3 regions of the Streptomyces sp. NPDC085900 genome follow, and region 3 is predicted to be linked to each of the others. Evidence: riboswitches for the same ligand, from Rfam matches in the RefSeq annotation. Region 3 holds a riboswitch; each other region holds the start of a gene.
The links. Region 3 has a riboswitch for cobalamin ahead of ACIGDI_RS03635 (prenyltransferase/squalene oxidase repeat-containing protein). Riboswitches for the same ligand answer to the same signal wherever they lie in the genome.
Positions count from the first base shown of each region.

Region 1: linked by a shared signal. The riboswitch ahead of ACIGDI_RS32350 (HoxN/HupN/NixA family nickel/cobalt transporter) and the one ahead of ACIGDI_RS03635 (prenyltransferase/squalene oxidase repeat-containing protein) in region 3 are both predicted to bind cobalamin.
Region 2: linked by a shared signal. The riboswitch ahead of ACIGDI_RS36975 (cobalamin biosynthesis protein) and the one ahead of ACIGDI_RS03635 (prenyltransferase/squalene oxidase repeat-containing protein) in region 3 are both predicted to bind cobalamin.

Region 1 covers NZ_JBITSP010000011.1:116,701-118,948, reverse strand. Annotated here, with positions in the region: gene ACIGDI_RS32360 (LAETG motif-containing sortase-dependent surface protein) at 1-208, shown strand, start outside; gene ACIGDI_RS32355 (metalloregulator ArsR/SmtB family transcription factor) at 276-635, opposite strand; cobalamin riboswitch at 690-905, shown strand; gene ACIGDI_RS32350 (HoxN/HupN/NixA family nickel/cobalt transporter) at 931-1,971, shown strand; gene ACIGDI_RS32345 (nucleoside hydrolase) at 1,968-2,248, opposite strand, start outside.
Region 2 covers NZ_JBITSP010000014.1:168,543-170,790, reverse strand. Annotated here, with positions in the region: gene ACIGDI_RS36985 (inorganic phosphate transporter) at 1-677, shown strand, start outside; gene ACIGDI_RS36980 (hypothetical protein) at 712-939, shown strand; cobalamin riboswitch at 1,067-1,208, shown strand; gene ACIGDI_RS36975 (cobalamin biosynthesis protein) at 1,309-2,248, shown strand, end outside; gene ACIGDI_RS36970 (cobyric acid synthase) at 2,247-2,248, shown strand, end outside.
Region 3 covers NZ_JBITSP010000001.1:815,297-817,544, reverse strand. Annotated here, with positions in the region: gene ACIGDI_RS03650 (MBL fold metallo-hydrolase) at 1-85, shown strand, start outside; partial or broken gene ACIGDI_RS03645 (nuclear transport factor 2 family protein) at 131-562, shown strand; gene ACIGDI_RS03640 (RidA family protein) at 560-937, shown strand; cobalamin riboswitch at 1,023-1,164, shown strand; gene ACIGDI_RS03635 (prenyltransferase/squalene oxidase repeat-containing protein) at 1,276-2,248, shown strand, end outside.

The DNA.
Region 1 (2,248 bases), on a different contig from region 3:
GAGCGCCTCGGAGTCGACGCCGGACACCCCCGTGGCGTCCGCGTCCACCAGCGTCCCGGCGGCCACGCCGAACGGCGGCGGTGGCGACCTCGCCGAGACCGGCGGCGGCAGCGACTCCGGCATGATCGCCGGCGGCGCGGCGGTCCTGCTGGCCGGCGGCGCGGCGATCGTCGTCGCGAGCCGACGCCGGCGCGGCGCCCGCTCCTGAACCACTCCCGAACGACGGACGCCCCGGGGATCCCCCGCTCCGGGGCGTCCGTCACGTCCGCACGCCGTCAGCTCGCGTCGGCCGCACAGTGCTTGAGCAGCAGCCGTACGTCCTCGTCGACGACCCGGTAGCGCACGACCCGCCCCTCCTTCTCCCCGGCGACCGCACCGGCCGCGCGCAGCAGCCGCAGCGCCTGGGAGACGGCCGGGTCGTTCATGCCGGTCGCGATCGCCAGGTCGGACACGGCCAGCGGCCCCGTGCGGTGCAACGCGAGCAGCAGGGCCAGCCGCTTGGGGTCGGCGAGCAGGGAGAAGCGGTCGGCCCAGGCGCGGACATGGGCCTCGTCACCGATGGCGGCGATGGCGTCGCACACCCGGTGGCCGTCGATGGTGCGACGGTCTGCGCGGTCGGCCGGGACGAGATGCATGGAGTCATCCTCGCAGCCCCATATGTGATCTTGAATACCTGCGCAGGTACGCAGCTATGCAGGGATACGTGCGGTCGCCTACGGTGAGCGGGCCGTGGCGTTCGGGAATCCGGTGCGATACCGGAGCGGCCCTCGCCACTGAAATCGGGGAGTCCCCGTCCCGCGTCCCGCAAGGGACAGCCACTGGTCGTCTCACGACGGCTGGGAAGGCAGGGATGACGGACGCACGACCCGTAAGCCAGGAGACCGGCCACGGCAGCTCACGAAAGATCCACGAGGTGCTGGAGCTGATCGCATGACCCTGCCTGAGATCAAGGACGTCTCCTTCCGCTGGCGGCGCGAGGACACCGTCAAGACCGCCGGACTGGTGGCGGTGATCGCCGCCCTTCACATCGTCGCCTTCGGAATCCTCTTCCTCCTGGTGGTCCCCGGCCACTACGAGGTCGGCTCCAAGGCCTTCGGCATCGGCCTGGGCATCACCGCCTACACACTGGGCGTGCGGCACGCCTTCGACGCCGACCACATCGCCGCGATCGACAACACCACCCGCAAGCTGATGGCCGACGGCAAACGGCCGGTGTCCGTCGGGTTCTGGTTCGCGCTGGGGCACTCGAGCGTGGTGATCGTGCTGGCCGTGATGATCGCGGCGGGCACGCAGCTCGCCGACAAGGTGACCAACCAGAACTCCGGCACCCACCAGGTCCTCGGCTTCCTGGGGACCACGGTCGCCGGTGCCTTCCTCTACCTGATCGCCGCGCTCAACCTGGTGGCCCTGGTCGGCATCGTGCGCGTGTTCCGGGCGATGCGGGCGGGGACGTACGACGAGAACGAGCTCCAACGGCACCTCGACTCCCGCGGTTTCATGAACCGCTTCCTCGGCCGTCTCACCCGGTCCATCAGCCGCCCCGGCCAGATGTACCCGGTCGGCTTCCTGTTCGGGCTCGGCTTCGAGACGGCCACCGAGGTCACCCTCATGGTCATGGCGGGCTCCGGAGCGGCGGCGGGCCTTCCCTGGTACGCGATCCTCTGCCTGCCCCTCCTCTTCACCGCGGGGATGTGCCTGTTCGACACGCTCGACGGCACGTTCATGAACTTCGCCTACCAGTGGGCGTTCTCCAACCCGGTCCGCAAGGTCTTCTACAACCTCACCATCACCGGCCTGTCCATCGTGGTCGCCTTCTTCATCGGCACGATGGAACTCGCGGGCCTGGACGTCGGCAACATCGGCTACGTCATCGTCGCCCTGTTCATCATCGTGTGGGCGGCCGCACTGGCCTACTGGCGCCTGGCGAAGGTGGAACAGCGCTGGACGGCACGGGCGGCCGAAGCGGACTAGGACCGCTCGACGGTAGCCAGATACAACTTCACGAACCGCTCCACGTCCACGTCCAACGCCACATCGACCAGGGCCTGTTCACGGGCGCCCTCATGGTGCTCGGCCTCGCCGGGCCGAGGGCGCCGGTCGACGATCGTCTGCCCTCGCGTCGCCCCCGGCGCGAGGGAGACCTCGACGGGGAGCAGCCGCGTGCCGATCCCCGCCGGATCGACGACAGCGCACACGGCACCCGCGTCCCCCAGCCCACCGGCCTCCTCGGCCTCGGGCGCCTCACCGG
Region 2 (2,248 bases), on a different contig from region 3:
CGAACGACGCGCAGAAGACGATGGGCATCATCACCCTCGCCCTGGTCGCCGGCGGAGTCGTCGCCCCGGACGCCGACCCGCCCACCTGGGTCATCCTCTCCGCCGGTCTCGCCATCGCGCTCGGCACCTACATCGGCGGCTGGCGCATCATCCGCACGATGGGCAAGGGCCTGACCGAGCTGCAGCCGCAGCAGGGCTTCGCCGCCCAGACCAGCGCCGCCACGGCGATCCTGGCCTCCTCGCACCTCGGCTTCTCGCTCTCCACCACGCACGTCGTCTCCGGCTCGGTGATGGGCGCGGGCCTGGGCCGCAAGGGCGGTGTGGTGCGCTGGTCGACCGCGACCCGCATGCTGGTCGCCTGGGTCCTCACCCTCCCGGCCGCCGCGCTCGTCGGCGCGGGCGCCGAGTCCGTGACGGATCTCGGGGACTGGGGCACCGCCCTCGTCGCCGTCTTCCTGGTCGCCGCGAGCGCCGCGATCTGGAAGCTCTCGCGCCGCGAGGTCGTCGACGCGTCCAACGTCAACGAGACCGAGGAACCGCCCGGCGTGGTGACCACGGCCATCGCCGCCGTGACCCCGCCGCCCGCGGGCACCGTCAGCGAGGAGCTGACGGCCACCATCTCGGCGCCGGCCACGACCACGACCACGGAGCCGGCGGCCCCGCCGGCCGCCGTCTGAGTCTCGAGCATCAGGTAACGAAGGAATCAGCAGCATGAAGATCGACTGGGCAGCTCTGGGCTCCGTCTTCGGCGTCAGCCTCGCGGTCACCGTGGGTCTCGTCGCCCTGTTCACCCTCGGCGTGATGGGCCTGGCCCGCCGCGAACGGGCCGTGGCCGAGGGCAACTCGGCGGCTCTCGCCGCGACCGGGGCCTACGTGGCCTTCGCGGGATGCGCGGCGGCCGTCGCGTACGGAATCTCGCTGATCATGAACAAGGCCTGAGCCTCGAACGCACCTGTGATGCCGGGACGGTGATCCGTCCCGGCATCACGCGTTCCGGTGACCCCGGCGACCCCCTGCGTGTGGGCCTCAGCACACTCCCGCGCCGCAGGTCAACGGCAAGTTGACTGCCGTACGGGCGCATGGTGGACTTCCGGAGCCATGTACGGCGGCAAGGGAGGAAGCCGGTGAGATTCCGGCGCGGTCCCGCCACTGTCACCGGGGTAGCAATCCCCCGGAAGCCAGGAACTCCCACCGCCGGTCTCGTCGAACCAGGGCGTGGACACCCTGAGTGAGGACATATCGCCATGCGCGGCTGCCTGTTGAGGTTCATCCACCGAGCCCTGCCCGACCCCGTGGCGGGCTGAGCCGGTGCGGGCCGATCGCGTCTTCGCGTACGGCGCCGCCGCCGGACTCCTCGGTGACCAGCTCCTCGGCGATCCCCGCCGCGGGCATCCGGTCGCCGTGTTCGGGCGTGCCGCCGGCGCCGTGGAAAGAGTGCTGTGGCGCGACCACCGAGGGTGGGGCGCGCTGCACACCGCCGTGTGCGTGGGCGGTGCCGTGGCCCTCGGTGCCGCGGCACAGTCGCTCGTACGTTCCTCCCGGACCGCTTCCGTCGCGCTGACCGCCGCCGCCACCTGGGCTGTGGTCGGCGGGACTTCGCTCGCGCGCGAGGCCCGGACCGTCGGGCGGGCCCTTCAGGCCGGGGACGTCGAGGCCGCGCGGGCGCGGCTGCCGCATCTGTGCGGGCGGGACCCACAGGCGCTGGACGCCGACGGGATCGCGCGGGCCGTGGTGGAGTCGGTCGCCGAGAACACCTCCGACGCGGTGGTCGGGGCGCTGGTGTGGGGCGCCGTCGGCGGTGTGCCGGGGCTGCTGGGCTTCCGGGCCGTGAACACGCTGGACGCCATGGTCGGGCACCGCTCGGCCCGGTACCGGCGCTACGGATGGGCCTCGGCGCGGCTGGACGACGTCGCCGGCTGGCCGGGGGCCAGGCTGACGGCCGGGCTCGCGACGGTCGCCGGGGGCGACCCGGCGGGGGCGGTACGGGCCTGGCGCGCCGACGCCGGCCGGCACCCGAGCCCCAACGCCGGTCCGGTGGAGGCCTCGTTCGCGGGAGCGCTCGGGGTGCGCCTGGGCGGGACCTTGTCGTACGGAGGGCGGGTCGAGCACCGGCCCGTGCTGAACAGTGAGGGGCGGCCCGTGGAGGTCGGGGACATCGAGCGGGCCGTACGGCTGTCACGGCGCGTCGGACTGCTCTCGCTCGGCGTGAGCGTTGCGGCGCGCGCCCTGCTGAAGGGACGTGCGTCAT
Region 3 (2,248 bases):
TCTGCGACGGCTGGTGAAGCTGGGCCGGGCGGAGGCGGTGCCGGGGAGCGATCCGGTGACGTACGTGGCCGTCGACCGCGCATGAATTCGGTGACGTACACGGCCGTCGACCGCGTATGAATACGTGTTCATGGAGAACCTTCTCGCCGAGCGCGCCTGCGAACGCCTGATCCTCGACTTCGTCCACCGACTCGATCTCGGTGAACCCGCCACCGTGGCCGAGCTGTTCACCGAGGACGGCGTCTGGCAGTGGCCCGAGGGACAACGGCGGATCGAGGGACGGGACGCCCTGCGGACGTACTTCGGCGCCCGTCCCGCCCACCGGCTCTCGCGCCGCGTCATGTCCAACATCCGGGTCACCGTGACCGGCCCGGACACGGCCACGGCGACCTCGTACTTCACGACGTACCGCAGCGACGGCCACCCGGGCGGCATCCTGCCCGCCGGGCCGCCGTACCAGGTGGGCCACTACGAGGACGCCTTCCGCAGGGCCGCCGACGGTACCTGGCGGCTCGCCACCCGCACCCTCGTCCTGCCCTTCGGCGGCGACCCGCAGCGCGTGCACACCGACGCCGCGCCCTACGTCCGCTTCTCCGACGGCACCGAACCGCCGCTGTCACAGGGCGTGCGCACCGGCCCTTTCCTGTTCACCTCCGGCCAGGGGCCCCTGCATCCGGTCACCCACGAGATGCCGGCCGCCTTCGCCGACCAGGCGCGCCGGGTGCTGGCCAATGTCGAGGCCGTGGTCGGCGACCGCCGCTCGATCGTGCGCTGCACCTGCTATCTGGCCGACCGCGCCCACTTCGCCGAGTTCAACACCGTCTACCGGGAGTTCTTCGCCGACTGCGACCCGCTTCCGGCCCGGACGACCGTCGTGGCACGCCTGGTGCGGGAGGGGGTGCTGGTCGAGGTGGACGCGGTGGCCGTCGTGGGCTGACGGCGACAGAAAGACACCGGGACCGGGCAGTTCACGGCACCGGCACCAGTGACCTCCGTCACGCACAGCCACCTCTCAGGTCGCTCCTGACCCGCGGGTACAGTGTCGGGGTCGTCATCACCCGTACGGGGGAAAGCCGGTGCGAATCCGGCGCTGACCCGCAACCGTGACCCGGTCCGACCCGGACCGGCCAGCCGGAGTGCCCCGCACGGATCGTGACCGGCTCAGGTGTGTCGGCACCCCGCCGCCACACGGCACCGTCGAGGTATACGGAGCCGAGCCGCCCGGGGCTGTCCCGTGCTGCTGTCAGGCTCCCCAGGGAGAGGCAGCAGCCGATCATGAACGTCATCCGTCACAGCGCCGCGGCGCTGGCCGCCGCAGCCGTACTCGGCGGTGCGACCCCCGCTGTCGCCGCCTCGCCGTCTCCCTCGGCATCGCTCCCCGCCGGCCTCTACGGCACCTCCGACCCGACCTACGACGGCGTCTGGCGCCAGTCGCTCGCCCTGCTCGCGCAGCGCACCGCCGGTGTCGAGCCGGCCGACGCGGCCGTGGCCTGGCTGGCCCGGCAGCAGTGCGGCGACGGCTCCTTCGCCGCCTACCGCGCCACCGCCGGCGCGCCCTGCAAGGCCGACACCAACAGCACGGCGGCCGCGGTCCAGGCCCTGGCCGAGATCGGCGGTCACGACGGCCGGGTGCGAAAGGCCGTCACCTGGCTGAAGTCGGTGCAGAACAAGGACGGCGGCTGGGGGTTCACCGCCGGCGGCGCCAGTGACGCGAACTCGACGTCCGTCGTGATCGGCGCCCTGGCCCAGGGCGGCGTGACCGTGCCGAACCTCCGCAAGGACGGCAAGTCCCCCTTCGACGCCCTGCGCGGCCTCGCGCTGCCCTGCGACGGCCCCGACGCGGGCGCCTTCGCCTACCAGCCCGACAAGAAGGGCAAGCTCGCGGCGAACGCCGACGCCACCGCGGCGGCCGTGCTGGGCCTGTTCGGCGAGACGGTCGCGGGCAGCAGGCAGGACGACACCGACGCGCCCGCCGGCTGCACGGACCCCGACAGCGACTCCGACCACCTGCCCGCCGCGGACAACGGCGCCGCCTGGCTCGCCAAGACCCTCGCCAAGAGCGGCCACCTCACCACCGCGCTGCCCGGCGCCAAGCCCCAGCCCGACTACGGCAACACGGCCGACGCGGTCGTCGCCCTCTCGACCGCGGGCTTCAACTCCCAGGCCGCGAAGCCGCTGCACTGGCTGGAGTCCCACGCCGCCGACTGGGCCGCCCAGGCCGGTCCCGCCGCCTACGCCCAGCTGATCT